Regions from separate parts of the Streptomyces clavuligerus genome, predicted to be linked through region 2. Evidence: riboswitches for the same ligand, from Rfam matches in the RefSeq annotation. Region 2 holds a riboswitch; each other region holds the start of a gene.
The links. A riboswitch is a leader RNA that binds a small molecule or an ion and turns the genes downstream of it on or off. The one in region 2 is predicted to bind cyclic di-AMP.
Positions count from the first base shown of each region.

Region 1 (5,696 bases), 2.9 Mb from region 2:
AAGGCAACCGCATGCTCTCCGGGAATGGTCGACATCGCCGACCCCGTCAGGCTCCGGCTCTCGTCGTCGCGGCAGGAGTGACGGGCTCGGCCATCGCGCTCCCGCTTCTGGGCGCGGGTTCGGCGACGGCGGCCGACTCCGCCGTCTGGGACCGGGTCGCCGAGTGCGAGAGCGGGGGCGCCTGGAGCGCCGACACCGGCAACGGCTACTACGGCGGCCTCCAGATGTCGCAGCAGACCTGGGAGGCGTACGGCGGTCTGGAGTACGCCTCGGGCCCGGACCTCGCGAGCCGTTCGCAGCAGATAACCGTGGCCGAGAAGGTCCTGGCGGCCGAGGGCGCCAAGGCGTGGGCCTCGTGCGCCGGGATGGCCGGTCTGGCCGTCCCGGGCGCCGACGCCGCCCCGAAGAAGGCCACGGGCGCCACCGAGGACGCCGCGCCGTCCGGCGCGCGCTCCGGCGGCGCCGACGCCGACAGCGGGCCGTCCGGGAAGGCGCGGGCGGGGGACGCGGCCCCGTCGGCCGCCGCCGGGAAGGACAAGGGCGCCACGGACCGGAACGCGGAGCAGGGGTCCCCGGCTCCCGCCCGCACCCAGGGCGTGGGCAACGGCACCGACAGCGCCCCGGCGGCGGGGAAGGGCACGCCCGCTCCGACCGGCGGCGGCAAGCACCGGGGCGCGCCCGCCGAGGAGTCCGCCGCGCGGGCGGAGAAGACGGCGGGGACGGCCGACCGGGACGGGACGGCGGGGCAGGACGCGGCGTCCGCCCCGGCCGCCGGGTCCACCGCGTCCGAGGCGGCGACCGCCGACACCGGCGCGGCGCCCCAGGACCGCGCCACCGGCACCGCCGACCGCCCCTCGCGCGCCGGTGAGGCCCGTACGGAGCTGACGGCGGACACCGCCGCCACCGCCGCCGACAGGGCCACGGCCGCCGGTGCGGCGGACACCTCTCCCTCCTCGTACACGGTCCAGCCCGGCGACAGCCTCTCCGTCATCGCGGCGGAGAAGGACGTCGACGGCGGCTGGAACTCCCTGTACGAGCGGAACAAGGACACCGTCGGTGCCGATCCGGACCTCATCCACCCTGGTCAGAGCCTGGATCTGGAGAACGCCCAGCAGTAGTTGTGTCGGGGTTTGTCCTGGTTTGCAGAAATGAGACAAGGGTCTCTTTGCGAAAACGGGCGAACCCCGCGCAGCGGAATCTCGGATTCCAGCCCCCACCTGCGGAAACGAAGGTATCCGGAGTGGCGAGATGGGCGATTTTTCCTCGATGTTCTCCTTTGAACATCAGGAAGAGCTGTGATTCGGTCTGAACCGCTCGCCACAGCGGGCACCAACGACCGTCACGCCGAATCCTGCCGTCGGTCGGGGGGCATCAGTCGACGCGCAGAGCGCCGAAGGCAGGAGCGGGGGACCCAAGGTAAGCGCCGGTCCCGGTCGCTGACGGACGGTTCGGTGCACGAGGAGTGCGCCGGAACCGGACGCCGGTGGGCCGACCGGCTTGGGGTGGAGCCGCGCGCAAGGACGCGCGGCCGGGCAACTCACACGGCCCGAACCCGACAGCTCACCTCGTAGGCGTCGGTGAGGAGACCTCCATGCTGTTTTCCGGCAAGGGCAAGCACCGTCGTCCCACGGCCCTCAACCGTGCCACCCGTATCGTCGCGTTCGCCGGTGTGACCGGTGCCGCCGTCGCCGCCCCGCTGGCCGGTGCGAGCACCGCCACCGCCGCCACCGCCGCCGAGTGGGACAAGGTCGCCCAGTGCGAGTCCGGCGGCAACTGGTCCATCAACACCGGCAACGGCTACTACGGCGGCCTCCAGTTCTCGACCTCCACCTGGGCCGCGTACGGCGGTACCGCCTACGCCCCGACCGCCGACAAGGCCACCAAGGCGCAGCAGATCGCCATCGCCGAGAAGACCCTCGCGGGTCAGGGCAAGGGCGCCTGGCCGAAGTGCGGTGTGGGCCTGTCCAACACCCCGTACGGCAGCGCCGCCCCGGCCCCGGCCCAGCCCAAGCCGCAGCAGCAGGCGCCGAAGCAGGTGCAGCAGGCCCCGAAGCAGCAGACCGCCCCGGCGCCGCAGCAGCGCGCCGAGGCCCCGACCACCCGTTCCGTGGAGCGCACCGCCCCGGCCCCGGTCCAGCAGGCGCCGCAGCAGGCCGCCCCGCAGACCCAGGCCCCGGCCAAGGGCTTCCTGAAGGGTGACGGCGAGTACGAGGTCAAGGCCGGTGACACCCTCAGCTCCATCGCCGAGGACCACAAGGTCAAGGGCGGCTGGCAGAAGCTGTTCCAGCTCAACGAGGACATCGTCGACAACGCCGACGTGATCTACGTGGGTCAGCAGCTCCACCTGCGCTGAGCCCCGCCCTCCCCCGATGCCCCGGGAAGCCCCGGGTGACGGACCGCCCCGGTCCGGTGCGCTTCCCCCCGTGCGCGCCGGACCGGGGCTCTGTCATGTCCGGGCCCCTGGCCCGGCCAGGGGCCCGGCGCCGCAGCTCCCGGGAATCGCTACTCGGCAGTAGCTATGCAGCGGTCTGCCCCGCTCTGCTCTACTTCTTTACCTTTTTCGTCCCAGCGGGCGGGCATCCGCCCGGATGGACCCCGCCCGCCGGTTAGGCTCTTGTCGCAAGGCCAACGGAGCCCTGCACCCATGCGTCACATCCCAGAAGGAGATGCTCGTGCCGTCCATCGACGTCGTCGTAGCCCGGGAAATCCTGGACTCCCGAGGCAACCCCACGGTCGAGGTCGAGGTTGGCCTCGACGACGGCAGCACGGGTCGTGCCGCCGTTCCGTCCGGTGCCTCCACCGGTGCCTTCGAGGCCATCGAGCTCCGCGACGGTGACCCGAACCGTTACCAGGGCAAGGGTGTCGAGAAGGCCGTCCTCGCCGTCATCGAGCAGATCGGCCCGGAGCTGGTCGGCTACGACGCCACCGAGCAGCGCCTGATCGACCAGGCGATGTTCGACCTGGACGCCACCGAGAACAAGGGCTCCCTCGGCGCCAACGCCATCCTGGGTGTCTCCCTCGCCGTGGCCCACGCCGCCTCCGAGGCGTCCGACCTGCCGCTCTTCCGCTACCTCGGCGGCCCGAACGCGCACCTGCTGCCCGTTCCGATGATGAACATCCTCAACGGTGGCTCCCACGCGGACTCCAACGTCGACATCCAGGAGTTCATGATCGCCCCGATCGGCGCGGAGTCCTTCTCCGAGGCCCTGCGCTGGGGCACCGAGGTCTACCACACCCTCAAGAAGGTCCTGAAGCAGAAGGGCCTGGCCACCGGCCTCGGCGACGAGGGCGGCTTCGCCCCGAACCTGGACTCCAACCGCGCCGCCCTGGACCTGATCCTTGAGGCGATCAAGGAGGCCGGTTACGTCCCGGGCAAGGACATCGCGCTGGCGCTCGACGTCGCCGCCTCCGAGTTCTACAAGGACGGCGTCTACGAGTTCGAGGGCAAGCCCCTCTCCGCGGCCGAGCTGACCGAGTACTACGAGGAGCTGGTCGCGGCCTACCCGCTCGTCTCCATCGAGGACCCGCTCTTCGAGGACGACTGGGCCGGCTGGAAGGTCCTCACCGACAAGCTGGGCACCAAGGTCCAGATCGTCGGCGACGACCTCTTCGTCACCAACCCGGAGCGCCTGGCCCGCGGCATCGAGGAGGGCTCCGCGAACGCCCTGCTCGTCAAGGTCAACCAGATCGGTTCGCTGACCGAGACCCTGGACGCCGTGGAGCTGGCCCAGCGCAACGGCTTCAAGTGCATGATGTCCCACCGCTCCGGCGAGACCGAGGACGTCACCATCGCCGACCTGGCCGTCGCCACCAACTGCGGCCAGATCAAGACCGGCGCCCCGGCCCGCTCCGAGCGCGTGGCCAAGTACAACCAGCTCCTGCGCATCGAGGAGATCCTGGACGACGCGGCCGTCTACGCGGGCCGCAGCGCGTTCCCCCGCTTCAAGGGCTGACCGCCCCGGGAGCCGATGGCCGGACGGACCGGGGAAGATCCCCGGGGCCGCCCGGCCCGGCTCCTGGCCCGTCGTACCGGCGTCCCCGGCCGCGGTCCCGTACCGTGTCCGGGGACGCGTCCGCGTCCGCGTCCCCGGACACGACAGGGGACGCCGCCCGGTGCGAGCGAACAAACGCGAGCGAGCAAAGCGGCGAAACCGGCGGAAGCGGCGGAAGCGGCGAACAGGGGAGGCGGGATACGAATGGCCGGGAAGAACCGCGACCGGTTCTCCACCGCGACCAGGCTGCGGCTGATCGGTGAGCAGACCGCCGCCCGGGTGTACCGCTCCCAGAACCGGCGCCAGGCCCGCCGCTCCCGGCTCACGGGCCGCGCCGCCTTCCTCGCGCTCGTCGTCTGCTCGCTGGTGGTCGCCCTCGCGTACCCGATGCGGCAGTACATCGCCCAGCGCGGCGAGATGGCCGAGCAGCGGGAGAGAATGGCGGAGGCCGAGCGCGCGGTCGAACAGCTCCGGGACGAGAAGGCCCGGCTCCAGGACGACCGTTATATCCGGCGGCTGGCACGGGAGCATCTGCACTATGTGCTGCCGGGCGAGGCCGGATACACGATGATCGACCCCGGCGCCGAGCCCCGTGAGCGGCCCGGGGACGACGTGGACGGCCGGGCCTGGTACTCCAGGGTCTGGGACGGCGTCGACAGCGCGGACCGCCGCTGAGCCGGACCTCCCCCCGGTCCACCACCCCGACCCGCCGCCGGACCGCCGGAGCGGCACCCCGGCGTCCGCCCCGGCGAAACCACCGAGACGAGCAGAGCCAAGGCAGGCATGGAAACCCCTCCTCCCCACACCGAACCGACCGAGCCGACCGAAGCGGACATCGCCGCCTTCAAGGAGCAGCTCGGCCGCCCGCCGCGCGGGCTGCGCGCGATCGCGCACCGCTGCCCCTGCGGGCAGCCGGATGTCGTCGAGACCGCGCCCCGGCTGCCCGACGGCACCCCGTTCCCGACGCTCTACTACCTGACCTGCCCCCGGGCCGCGTCCGCGATCGGCACGCTGGAGGCGAACGGGGTGATGAAGGAGATGTCGGAGCGGCTGGAGTCCGATCCGGAGCTGGCCGCGGCCTACCGGGCGGCGCACGAGGACTACATCGCCCGCCGCGACGCCATCGAGGTGCTGGCGGGCTTCCCCAGCGCGGGCGGCATGCCGGACCGGGTGAAGTGCCTCCATGTGCTGGTCGGCCACTCGCTGGCCGCGGGCCCCGGGGTCAACCCGCTGGGTGACGAGACCATCGCCATGCTCCCCGAGTGGTGGCGCAAGGGCCCCTGCGTCACGCCCTGCGAGCCGTCTTCCGCCGAGCCGTCCTCCGCTGAGCCGTCCGAGCCGTCCGAGCCGTCGCCCGGGCAGCCCTCCGCGTAGCCGCTCGCACAGCCGTCCGGGCTTTCGGGCTCTCGGGCTTTTCGGGCCGTCGCCCGTGCGGCCCCCGGGCTCCGGACCCGTACGCGCACCCCGTCCCGTCCTTCCGTCCTCCCCCTCCCAGGAGCCACGCCATGACCCGGGTCGCCGCCGTCGACTGCGGTACCAACTCCATCCGTCTGCTGGTCGCCGATGTGGACCCGCACGCGGGCACGCTGGCCGAGCTGGACCGCCGGATGACCATCGTCCGGCTCGGCCAGGGCGTCGACCGCACCGGCCGCTTCGCCCCGGAGGCGCTGGAGCGCACCTTCGCGGCCTGCCGGGAGTACGCGG
Region 1 covers NZ_CP027858.1:4,130,953-4,136,648, forward strand. The annotation lists gene CRV15_RS17375 (LysM peptidoglycan-binding domain-containing protein) at 78-1,118, shown strand; cyclic di-AMP (ydaO/yuaA leader) riboswitch at 1,379-1,589, shown strand; gene CRV15_RS17380 (LysM peptidoglycan-binding domain-containing protein) at 1,592-2,353, shown strand; gene eno (phosphopyruvate hydratase) at 2,667-3,953, shown strand; gene CRV15_RS17395 (FtsB family cell division protein) at 4,197-4,667, shown strand; gene CRV15_RS17400 (DUF501 domain-containing protein) at 4,776-5,366, shown strand; gene CRV15_RS17405 (Ppx/GppA phosphatase family protein) at 5,498-5,696, shown strand, end outside.
Region 1: another riboswitch for cyclic di-AMP. It lies ahead of CRV15_RS17380 (LysM peptidoglycan-binding domain-containing protein); the one in region 2 lies ahead of CRV15_RS04985 (M23 family metallopeptidase).

Region 2 (5,696 bases):
GACACCGGAGGACGCGTAAGGACTTCGCCAGCGGTCGTCCCGCTTGCATACAGTGGCGGTGCTGGGAAAACAACACCCCTTAAGCATCGCGATCGAAGGGACGTACATGCCCATGGGTCACACGGCCACAGCGCGGGCCGGTTCGGGCGGTCTGACAGCGACGGAGCACCGGCTGGCCAATGGCCTGCGCGTGGTGCTCTCCGAGGACCATCTGGCTCCGGTCGCCGCGGTCTGCCTCTGGTACGACGTGGGATCGCGCCACGAGGTCAAGGGCCGTACCGGGCTCGCCCACCTCTTCGAGCACCTCATGTTCCAGGGCTCCAAGCAGGTCCACGGCAACGGCCACTTCGAACTGGTGCAGGGCGCGGGCGGCTCGCTGAACGGCACGACCAGCTTCGAGCGCACGAACTACTTCGAGACCATGCCCGCCCACCAGCTTGAGCTGGCGCTCTGGCTGGAGGCCGACCGCATGGGCTCCCTGCTGGCCGCCCTCGACGACGAGTCGATGGAGAACCAGCGCGACGTGGTCAAGAACGAGCGCCGCCAGCGCTACGACAACGTGCCCTACGGCACCGCGTTCGAGAAGCTGACCGCCCTCGCCTACCCCGAGGGCCACCCGTACCACCACACGCCCATCGGCTCCATGGCCGACCTGGACGCCGCCACGCTGGAGGACGCCCGCGCGTTCTTCCGTACGTACTACGCGCCGAACAACGCGGTGCTCTCGGTCGTCGGCGACATCGACCCGGAGCAGACCCTCGCCTGGGTGGAGAAGTACTTCGGCTCCATCCCCGGCCACGACGGCAAGCCCGCGCCGCGCGACGGCTCCCTCCCGGACGTCATCGGGGAGCAGCTCCGCGAGGTCGTCGAGGAGGACGTGCCCGCGCGCGCCCTGATGGCCGCCTACCGGCTGCCGCACGACGGCACCCGTGAGTGCGACGCCGTCGACCTGGCGCTCACCGTCCTCGGCGGCGGCGAGTCCTCCCGGCTGCACAACCGGCTGGTGCGCCGCGACCGGACGGCCGTGGGGGCCGGCTTCGGCCTGCTGCGGCTGGCCGGGGCGCCCTCCCTGGGCTGGCTGGACGTGAAGATCTCCGGCGGGGTCGAGGTCGGGACGATCGAGGTCGCCGTCGACGAGGAGCTGGCCCGGTTCGCCGCGGACGGCCCCACCCCCGAGGAGATGGAGCGGGCCCAGGCCCAGCTGGAGCGCGAATGGCTGGACCGGCTCTCCACCGTCGCCGGCCGCGCCGACGAACTCTGCCGGTACGCGGTGCTCTTCGGTGACCCGCAGCTCGCGCTCACCGCCGTCGAGCGCATCCTCACGGTCACCGCCGACGAGGTGCGCGAGGCCGCCGCGGCCCGGCTGCGGCCGGACAACCGCGCGGTGCTGGTGTACGAGCCGCTCGCCGCCGAGGCGGCCGGGCAGAGTGACGAGACCGACGAAGAAGGGGCGGGCCAGTGACCGACGCCGAGCCGCTGACCACCATGGAGTTCCACCCCCAGCCGCAGGCGGGCCGGGCCAGGCCGTGGGCCTTCCCCGCGCCCGAGCGCGGCGCGCTGGACAACGGGCTGACGGTGCTGCACTGCCACCGCCCCGGCCAGCAGGTCGTGGCCGTGGAGATCCTGCTCGACGCCCCGCTCGACGCGGAGCCCGAAGGACTCGACGGCATCGCCACGATCATGGCCCGTGCGCTGTCCGAGGGCACCGACAAGCGCTCCGCCGAGGAGTTCGCCGCCGAGCTGGAGCGCTGCGGGGCCACCCTCGACGCGCACGCCGACCACTCCGGTGTACGGATCTCGCTGGAGGTCCCCGCCTCCCGGCTGCCCAAGGGCCTCGGGCTGCTCGCCGAGGCCCTGCGCGCGCCCGCGTTCCTCGACACCGAGATCGAGCGGCTGGTGCGCAACCGGCTGGACGAGATCCCCCACGAGACGGCCAACCCGTCCCGGCGCGCCGCCAAGGAGCTGTACAAGCAGCTCTTCCCGGCCTCGCTGCGGATGTCCCGGCCGCGCCAGGGCAGCGAGGAGACCGTCGCCCGGATCGACTCCACGGCCGTGCGGGCGTTCTTCGAGACCCATGTCCGCCCGGCGACCGCGACCCTGGTCGTCGTCGGCGACTTCACCGGGATCGACCTGGACGCGGTGCTCGCCGACACCCTCGGGGAGTGGACGGGCGAGGCGGGCGCGCTCCGTCCCGTGCCGGCGGTCTCCGCGGACGACGCCGGACGGGTGATCGTCGTGGACCGCCCCGGCGCGGTGCAGACCCAGCTCCTCATCGGCCGGGTGGGCCCGGACCGCCACGACCGTGTCTGGGCGGCCCAGGTGCTCGGCGCGTACTGCCTCGGCGGCACCCTCACCTCACGGCTCGACCGGGTGCTGCGCGAGGAGAAGGGCTACACCTACGGCGTCCGCGCCTTCGGGCAGGTGCTGCGGTCCGCGCCCGACGGCTCGGGCGCCTCGCTGCTCGCCATCAGCGGCTCGGTGGACACCCCCAACACGGGCCCGGCGCTGGAGGACCTGTGGCAGGTGCTGCGGGTGCTGGCCGCCGAGGGGCTGACCGACGCCGAGCGGGACGCCGCCGTGCAGAACCTGGTGGGTGTCGCACCGCTGCGCTACGAGACGGCCGCCTCCGTCGCGGGCACGCTGGCCGACCAGGTCGAGCAGTATCTGCCCGACGACTACCAGGCGCGGCTGTACGCGCGGCTGGCGGAGACGGGGACCGTGGAGGCGACGGCGGCCGTCGTCAGCGCCTTCCCGGTGGACCGGCTGGTCACGGTGCTCGTCGGGGACGCCGCGCAGATCGCGGCGCCCGTGGAGGCGCTGGGCATCGGCAAGGTCACGGTCGTCACGGGCTGACCTCCCGGGCGGCCGGACCCCGTGACCGGCCGTGCGGCGTACGGACGTACGGCGGCCGGACCCCGTGACCGGCCGGACTCCCGTGACCGGCCGTGCGCCCGGCTGTGCGACCGGCTCCGCGACGCGTGGACGGAACCCCGGCGGTGCTCTGACCGCCGGGGTTCCGCTGTACTTGCTCTACATTTGCCCGGTTTTGAGGAAATGTCATGGGGCTTCTCCTGTCTGGGCTGTGGCATAGCCAACAAAATCCGTCGTCTGTTTGGCGAACCGGAGGTGACGCCCGTAGCGTCGACGCGGCTGTTCGCCCGCTCCACGCCGCGTCCGCGGCACGGACAGCCATCGCCGAGTCCCCACCGGGTGCGAGCCCAGGGGAGCCGGGGACCCACCGTCCCCAGGGGTGAATCGGGCGCCTTCGCACCGCGGAGGGGTCCGTAGGAGACCTTCCTGCTCCGAACCCGTCAGCTAACCCGGTAGGCGAGAAGGAAGGAAAGGATCAGCCTCTTCATGGCGTTGACCCGCTCCACCGGGAAGCACCGCGCCCCGAGCCGTGCGACCCTCCGAGGCGCCAACATCGCCCGCGCGGCCACGCTCGCCACCACGGGCGTCTGCGGCTCCCTCGCCACCCCGGCCCTGGCCGCGGAGAGCACGGCACCGGCCGCGTCCTCCGAGGACACCGGCACCTTCATGATCCTCGCCGCGGACGCCGAGGCCGACTCGCTCGCCGACGAGGTCGCCGACCAGGCCGTCACCCAGAAGCGCGAGGCCATCGCCCGCGAGGAGGCCGCCGAGGAGGCCCGCCGCAAGGCCGAGGCCCGTGAGCGGGAGGCCCAGGAGGCCCGGGAGCGCGCCGCCCGCGAGGCCGAGCGCGAGCGTCTGATGAACACGTATCAGGCGCCCGTCAGCGGCGGGGTCTCCACCGCGTACCAGACCGGCGGCGCCTACTGGTCCTCCGGCAGCCACTCCGGCATCGACTTCCACGCCTCCTACGGAACCTCCGTGGTCTCCGTGGGCGCGGGCACCGTCGTCGAGGCCGGCTGGGGCGGTGCCTACGGCAACAACGTCGTGATCCGGATGAACGACGGCTCGTACACCCAGTACGGCCATCTGGCGGCGGTCCATGTCGCCGCCGGGCAGAGCGTGCTGCCGGGCCAGCAGATCGGTCTCGCCGGGTCCACCGGCAACTCCACCGGCGCGCACCTCCACTTCGAGGCCCGCACCGGCGCCGAGTACGGGTCCGACGTCGACCCGGTCGCGTATCTCCGTTCCCACGGCGTGCACGTCTGACATCTCTCCGCGCGCCGTGCGGCGCGCGCCCGGGGCCCCGTCGCGTATCCACGCGGCGGGGCCCCGGCCGTCCTCCGGCCGCCGTCGCGCGGGCCCGTGCGGCGCTCCTGGCCCCGGGTGCCGCCGGACCCGGTGGCATCCGGCCGCTGGCACGTGTCCCGGGCACTGGCCGGAAGCGAGCGACGCCGCACGCCGTCCCACGGGGAAAGGGGCTCCGCTGCAATAGAGTCGCCGGACGCGCGGCACAGGCGCCGTGCGGCCCCCGGCAGCCGTCCGGCCCGGGGCGCGAGCGGCGGATCACAGCGGAGGTTCGGTCATGCGCGTCCCCGCGCACTCGGTCTGCACGGCGATCCGCGACGACATCGTCTCCGGGGTCTTCCCGCGCGGCGCCAAACTCACCGAGGAGCAGCTCGCCCGCCGCTACGGCGTCTCCCGTATCCCCGTGCGCGAGGCCCTGCGGACCCTGGAGGCCGAGGGGTTCGTGGTGACGCAGCGGCACGCCGGTGCGCATGTCGCGGAGCTGAGCGAGCAGGAGGCCGCGGATCTGCTGGAGGTGCGGATGCTGCTGGAGCCCCTGGGCGCGGCCCGCGCGGCCCGGCGGCGCACCGAGGCCCATCTGCGGGTGCTGCGTGGCCTGGTGCGGCTCGGGCAGGAGCGGGCCCGCCGGGGCCAGGCGGAGGATCTGCGGGCGCTGGGCGGCTGGTTCCACGAGACCCTGGCGCAGGCGTCCGTCAGCCCGGGGCTGATCGCCCTGCTCACCCAGTTGCGGCACAAGATCGCGTGGATGTACGCGGTGGAGCAGCCCGCCGAGCCCGTCGCGTACTGGGCGGAGCACGGCGCGATCCTGGACGCGGTGGCCCGGGGGGACGCGGAGCGGGCGCGGGCCCTGACCGCGCTGCACGCCGAGCGGAACGCCGGGGCGCACCGGCTGCGGACCTCCCACCCGGTCCGCCCGCCCCGCCGCGGGCTGGCGCCCGCCCGCCCCTGAGGCGGGGAGAGGGGAACGGGGAAACGGTGGCGCGGGCGGGTCGCGGCGGCATGGAACCGCGCCGCGAAGGGGTGGGCCGAGGCGCGGAAGGCGGGCGGCGGAGGCGCGAGAGGCCGCGGAACCTCGCCGCCTGCCGCCCCGGGCCCGCGCACGGATCGTCGCGGAGACACGAAAAGGCCGCGGACCCCGGTGTCGTGTCGTCACGGGAAGTCCGCGGCCCCTGAGCGGTGCCGGACGGGTCAGACCGTCTCCGGCAGCTCCTCCAGGCCCTCGGCCACCAGCTTGGCCAGGCGGTCGAGCGCGGCGTCCGCGCCCTCGGCCTCGGAGGCCAGCACGATCTCCTCGCCACCCCGGGCGCCCAGGCCGAGCACCGCCAGCATGGAGGCGGCGTTGACGGGGTTGCCGTCGGCCTTGGCGATGGTCACCGGCACGCCGGACGCGGCGGCGGCGCGGACGAACAGGGAAGCGGGTCGGGCGTGCAGGCCCTCGGCCCAGCCGACGTTGACACGGCGCTCAGCCATGGTGGTGCCCTTCGGGGGGAAATGGGTTGTCTAGACCAGTGTGCCATGGT
Region 2 covers NZ_CP027858.1:1,251,968-1,257,663, reverse strand. The annotation lists gene CRV15_RS04995 (M16 family metallopeptidase) at 107-1,462, shown strand; gene CRV15_RS04990 (M16 family metallopeptidase) at 1,486-2,853, shown strand; cyclic di-AMP (ydaO/yuaA leader) riboswitch at 3,184-3,344, shown strand; gene CRV15_RS04985 (M23 family metallopeptidase) at 3,358-4,137, shown strand; gene CRV15_RS04980 (GntR family transcriptional regulator) at 4,454-5,125, shown strand; gene CRV15_RS04975 (HPr family phosphocarrier protein) at 5,365-5,646, opposite strand.

Region 3 (5,696 bases), 1.8 Mb from region 2:
TCGCCCACCGGCAGTATCTGTGGCTTTCGGTCTTCGAGCCGCCCTCCAGGTCCCATTTCGCCGGACTGGGGGAGATGTACGTCGCGGATCATCGCTTCGGCGCGCACTACGACCGGCACGGGGCCGGGACGGCGCTGTTCGTCCGTGACGCGATGGCGGTCTACGCGGAACGGAATCTGACCGACGGCTGACCCGCGGCTGACCGGCCATTCGACCTCCGATCTCTGACCTCCGACCCCCGATCTCCACTCTCCGGCCCGCCGCCGGTCGGGCCGTCTGCCTGATTTATCCCTCTATGTTGCTGTTCGATCGCGGCTGATCGTCGACCGATTACGAGCCGGACGGAAAAAGTGGAGTGGATCTTGCTCGGGATGGCGTAAGGTTGTGTTCACCGACGCGGGGTGGAGCAGCTCGGTAGCTCGCTGGGCTCATAACCCAGAGGTCGCAGGTTCAAATCCTGTCCCCGCTACTGAAAGACCGTGGCCCGGCACTTCGAACCGAAGTGCCGGGCCATTGTCGTATCCGGACCTGCCCCCTCCCGCGGTCCAGGTCGTGCCCGCCCCGCCCCGGCCGGGACCGGGCCGTGTCCGCCCCGGGGCGGACACGGAACCGAAACCGAGGCCGGGGCGGCCGCTCGCCCGGTTGGACGGTGGCGGCTCGCCTCCCCCGCCGATTCCGGCCAGCCTGAAGGGGGCGCGGCAACCGTGTCCGCGGCGATCGGCGGACCGGTCAGGAGAGGCCCCCTTGGCGCAGGCAGAGCAGCGGAGCGGATACGGCGGTCGCCGCTTCGTCCGGATGCTCCCCGCGCTGATGATCGTCGCCGGAACGGTCTTCGACCTGTCCACCCCGCCCCGCTACACCGCCGCCCCGATGTTCACGGCGGCCCCGCTGATCGCCGCGCCCTTCTTCTCCTGGCGCGCCACCCTGCTGACGGGGATCACGGCGGTCTGCGGGGTGGTCGGGCTCCACCTCTACAAGGGCACGATGGACGAGCCCACGGCGTACACCGAGCTGTTCACCGTGATCACGGTCTCCGCCCTGGCACTGGTGATCAACCGGGTCATCCAGCGCAGCAGTGAGCGGCTGGCCTCCGCCCGGGTGATCGCCGAGACCGCACAGCGCGCCGTACTGCCCACCCCCGCCGAGCGGATCGGCGGACTCCGGATCGCTGCCCGCTATGAGGCCGCCCTCGCCGACGCCTTCATCGGCGGCGATCTCTTCGCCGTGCAGGACACCCCGCACGGGGTCCGGCTCGTGGTGGGCGACGTCCGCGGCAAGGGGCTGGGCGCGGTGGAGGCGGTGGCGGTCGCGATCGGCGCGTTCCGGGAGGCGGCGGAGCAGGAGACGACCCTGGAGGGCGTCACCGGGCGGCTGGAACGGGCGCTGCTCAGGGAGGCGCAGCGGCGGGAGACCCTGGACGCGGTCGAGGCGTTCACCACCGCCGTCCTCGCCGAGATCCCCCGGGGCACCGGGGTCGTCCGGCTGGTGAACCGGGGCCACCCCGAGCCGCTGCTGCTGCGCCCGGACGGCGGTCTGGACGTCCTGGAGCCGACGGAGCCCGCGCTGCCCCTGGGCATGGCCGAGCTGGGCGTCTGGCCGGACCGCGCCGAGGAGTACCCGCTGCCGCCCGGCACGACCCTGCTTCTCTACACCGACGGACTCTCCGAGGCGAGGGACGCGAAGGGACGCTTCTACGATCCCGCCGAGCGGCTGGCGGGCAGGGTGTTCCCGGGGCCGGGGGAGCTGCTGGACGAACTCCTGGACGATGTGCGGCGGCACACCGGCGGCGGTGCCACCGACGACATGGCGCTGCTCGCGGTGGCCCGGCCGCCCGATGCCCCGGGACCGCCGGGGGACCGCCGCCGCTGGCGCTCCCTAGGCGGTCCGCGCCCTCCCCGGTGAGCATTCCGGTGAGGCTCCGGTGAGGGCTGGGGTGAGGGCTGGGGTGAGGACGACTCGGCGAGCGCTTCAGAGCGGCGGTCATAAAGGGTCCGTAAAGGGCTGCACGCTCCGTAGTCGGAAGGCAGCCCTCCGATAACAATTGATGCACAGTCAGATGAACGAGGTTTTTCGACACTCGCTCAAGTCGCCCGAATCCGTCCGCTTATGCCGGGGTAAGTCCAAGGCAAAGAGAGTAAAGATCGTCTGGTGCAACTTGGAATCCGGTCCGCGTGTCTATTAACGTTCGATAACGCAGCGCGGTCGTCCCAGCCGCCGTCAGGGCGGCACCGTGCGCGTGCGCCGAATCCCGCGAGGGAACCGGGGAACCACCTTTTGGGGTGAATCGGGCTTCATCCGCCGTGCAGTTCGCGGTGGAGGCCGCCCGTAGGAGACCTTCCTGCTCCGAACCCGTCAGCTAACCCGGTAGGCGAGAAGGAAGGAAAGGAGTGCGCCTCGGTGGCGTCCAACAGCCCTGCCCCGGAAAACCCCTTCGGGTCCGGTGTCTTCAGCGAGGATGGGGCGGCTGCGTCCCCCGGTGTCTGGAACCCTTCCGCGGAAACGGTTCGCCCTGTGCGCGGCCGTCACCGTCAGCGGGTGCTGAAGCAGCGCGGCGGTATCGCCCGTAGCTCCACCGTGCTCGGTGTCGGCGTGATGGCGGCCGTCGGCGCGGGTGGCATCGCCACCGCCCAGGACAAGCCCGCCGTCTCGATCTCCCTCCCCGACGCCAAGTCCCTGCCCGGCGTCGGTTCGCTGGTCTCCGGCGACGAGGGGTCGACAGCGGACGAGAACGCTCCGACCGCCGCGATGGGACTCGCGGCCCAGCAGACCGGGGAGCAGCAGACCGCCGCCGAGGCGCTGCGCTCCCGGATCCTGGAGCAGGCCGAGGAGCAGCAGTCGAGCGCCGACGCCGCCGCCCGTGCCGCCACCGAGCTGGAGGCCGCCGAGCAGGCCGCCGCCCAGGCGGAGAAGGCCGAGCGCGCCGCCGAGGCGAAGGCGAAGAAGGAGGCCGAGGCGGAGGCCGAGGCCAAGCGGAAGGCCGAGGAAGAGGCGAAGGCCAAGGCGAAGGCCGAAGAAGAGCGGAAGGCGGAGGAGGAGCGCCGGGCCCGGCTCGCGAACAGCTTCTCGCTGCCCACCTCCAGCTATGTGATCACCTCCACCTATGGCCAGTCCGGCTCGATGTGGTCCTCCGGTCAGCACACCGGTCTGGACTTCGCGGCCGCGGCCGGCACCCCGGTCAAGGCGGTCGGCAGCGGCACCATCACGGCGGCGGGCTGGGCGGGCCCCTACGGCTACCGCATCCTGCTCCAGCTGTCGGACGGTACGGAGATCCTGTACGCCCACCTCTCCTCGATGACCGTCGGCGTCGGCCAGCAGGTGTCCGCGGGCGAGACGATCGGCCGGGTCGGCGACTCCGGCAATGTGACCGGCAACCACCTCCACCTGGAGGTCAAGACCTCCGGCGGTGCCGCTGTCGACCCGATGGCCTGGTTGCAGAACAAGGGCCTCGCTGTCTGATCGAGCCCCAGGGCCCCTGAATCCAGGGGCCCTGCGGTCGTTTCGGGGCCGTTCGCACAGCCCGCGCGACGCTGGATCCCTCTGCGGTGCCCCGGTACGCCTCTGCGGTGGGTGACACGTGTCACCCACCCCAGGTGTCCCCCGTTCCCCTTGTCCCGCAGCCCCGTTCCGCCTCCGCCCCGTGCCCGTTCCGCCTCCGCCCCGTGCCCGTTCCGCCCCCGCTCCGTCCTCTCCGTCGCCGCCCCGACCGGCGGTTTCAGCGGCGGCAAAGCCCCCACCGGCACCCTTGTCGGTGAACCGGCCCACCGGTGGACGGACGACGGGCACCCGGCGGCGGAACCCGTTCTCCGGCGGCCCTGGCGCACACCCCCCGATGCCAGGGCCGCCGGTTCCTCCGTTCCGGCACGGGCCGGTCGGACCGGACCCCTTCCGGCGCGGGACGGTCAGGCGCGATACGGGTTGTAGGTCTCGTAGTCCCGGTACGGCGGCGGTACCCAGACCCGGCCCGTCGCCCGGGCGGCGTAGGTCAGCGCCGGGGAGGCCACCGCCTTCCGCTGCCACATGTGGTGCAGCAGCTCCTGTTCACGGGCGACGAAGTCCGGGACCTCCACCCCCCGTTCGGCCCGGTGCCGCAGAAACGCCAGCGAGGTCGCGAACCGCTGGTACTCCGTCACCGTGTGCGCCGCGGCCGGGCCGTGCGCGTGCCGGGCGGCGGTGCGGGCCATCGTGCGCGCCTTCATCGAGGACAGGGCCTGGGGTTCAGCCGGGGCGATCCACCCCGCGATCGCGTACTTCGGCAGTTCGGCGGCTATCGTCCGCAGCTCGCTCTGCCGGGACCAGATCGCCAGCCAGGTCAGCAGCCCGAAGGCGGGCACCATGAACATCCCGTACACCGCGTAGAAACCGAGCGGGCCCAGATACGAGGCCGACCCGTTCCAGAGGGCGTGGACACCCATCGCGAGCAGGACGCCGAGCACCGGCAGCAGGGTGCGGCGGGTCGTGCGCGACCGCGGGGCCATGGCCGCCATGCCGAAGCCGATCCCGGCGAGCACGGTGAAGAGCGGATGCGCGAACGGCGACATCACGATCCGGACGAAGAAGGTCGCGGCGGTCACCGACGGCAGCCCCGAGTAGCCGAGCTGCTGATCCTCGCCGAAGGCGTTGCCCAGATAGAGGATGTTCTCGGTGAACGCGAAACCGGTGGCGGTGAATCCGGCGATCACCACCCCGTCGACGATCCCGTTGAAGTCCCTGCGCCGGAAGAAGAAGATCAACGCGATGGCCACCGCCTTGGCGCTCTCCTCCACCACCGGTGCGATGACCGTGGCGCCGATGGAGTGGGCGTCGGTGGTGTCGGCGGTGGCCGTGGCTATCCAGCGGGTCGCGAAGGTGTTCGCCAGGATCGCGATCAGCGCGGCGGCGAAGGCGCCCCAGGCGAAGGAGAAGATCAGATTCAGCCAGGGGCCCGGCTCCACCCGGTCCAGCCAGCGGAAGGCGGCGATCAGCAGCGGCACCGGCAGGGTGGCGAGTCCGAGTCCGACGAGGAACCCCTCGGTTCCGGTCTCCTCCCGCACCAGCGCGAGGATCACCAGGGCGCAGAGGGCGAGCAGCGTGATCAGGATTCCGGCTCTGATCGCCTTCGACTGCCAGAGCCGGGAGACCCGCCGGGGCTTGTAGCGCCAGCGGGAGCGCTCCGGGACGGCGTCGAACCTCGGGTCCTGGCGGAAGGCGGGCACCGCTGGTCCCGCCGGTCCTGCTGTCGGCCCGGGCGCGGGCGCGGAGGCGTCCGGACCGGTCCGCGCGCTGGGCGCGGGGGCCGCCGGACGGGGCTGCTGGTGGTGCGGGAACGGCTCGGACACCCAATGACCCTAACGACGGCCACCGACACCTGGCGACGCACTTCCCGCGGGGCCCTTCCGCGCGGGGCCCGCGCGGACCGCTCCGGCCGGGCCCGGTCGGACGGTCGGACCGGGGCTGCGGGACCCGGTCGGACGGTCGGTCCGGGGCCGCGGGACCCGGTCAGACGGCGGGGTCGGCCGCCCGGCGGAACAGCAGGTCGTGCACGACATGCCCCTTGTCGAGCCCCTGTCCCTCGAAGCGGGTCAGCGGCCGGAACCCGGGACGGGGCGCGTAACCGCCGTCCTCCTGGGTGTTCTCGAAGTCCGGGTGGTCCGTGAGGACCTGGAGCATCTGCTCCGCGTACGGCTCCCAGTCGGTGGCGCAGTGCAGCACGGCCCCCG
Region 3 covers NZ_CP027858.1:3,067,128-3,072,823, reverse strand. The annotation lists gene CRV15_RS12815 (MerR family transcriptional regulator) at 1-191, shown strand, start outside; tRNA gene CRV15_RS12810 (tRNA-Met) at 396-469, shown strand; gene CRV15_RS12805 (PP2C family protein-serine/threonine phosphatase) at 745-1,902, shown strand; cyclic di-AMP (ydaO/yuaA leader) riboswitch at 2,230-2,386, shown strand; gene CRV15_RS12800 (M23 family metallopeptidase) at 2,398-3,456, shown strand; gene CRV15_RS12795 (PrsW family intramembrane metalloprotease) at 3,900-5,315, opposite strand; gene trmB (tRNA (guanosine(46)-N7)-methyltransferase TrmB) at 5,476-5,696, opposite strand, start outside.
Region 3: another riboswitch for cyclic di-AMP. It lies ahead of CRV15_RS12800 (M23 family metallopeptidase); the one in region 2 lies ahead of CRV15_RS04985 (M23 family metallopeptidase).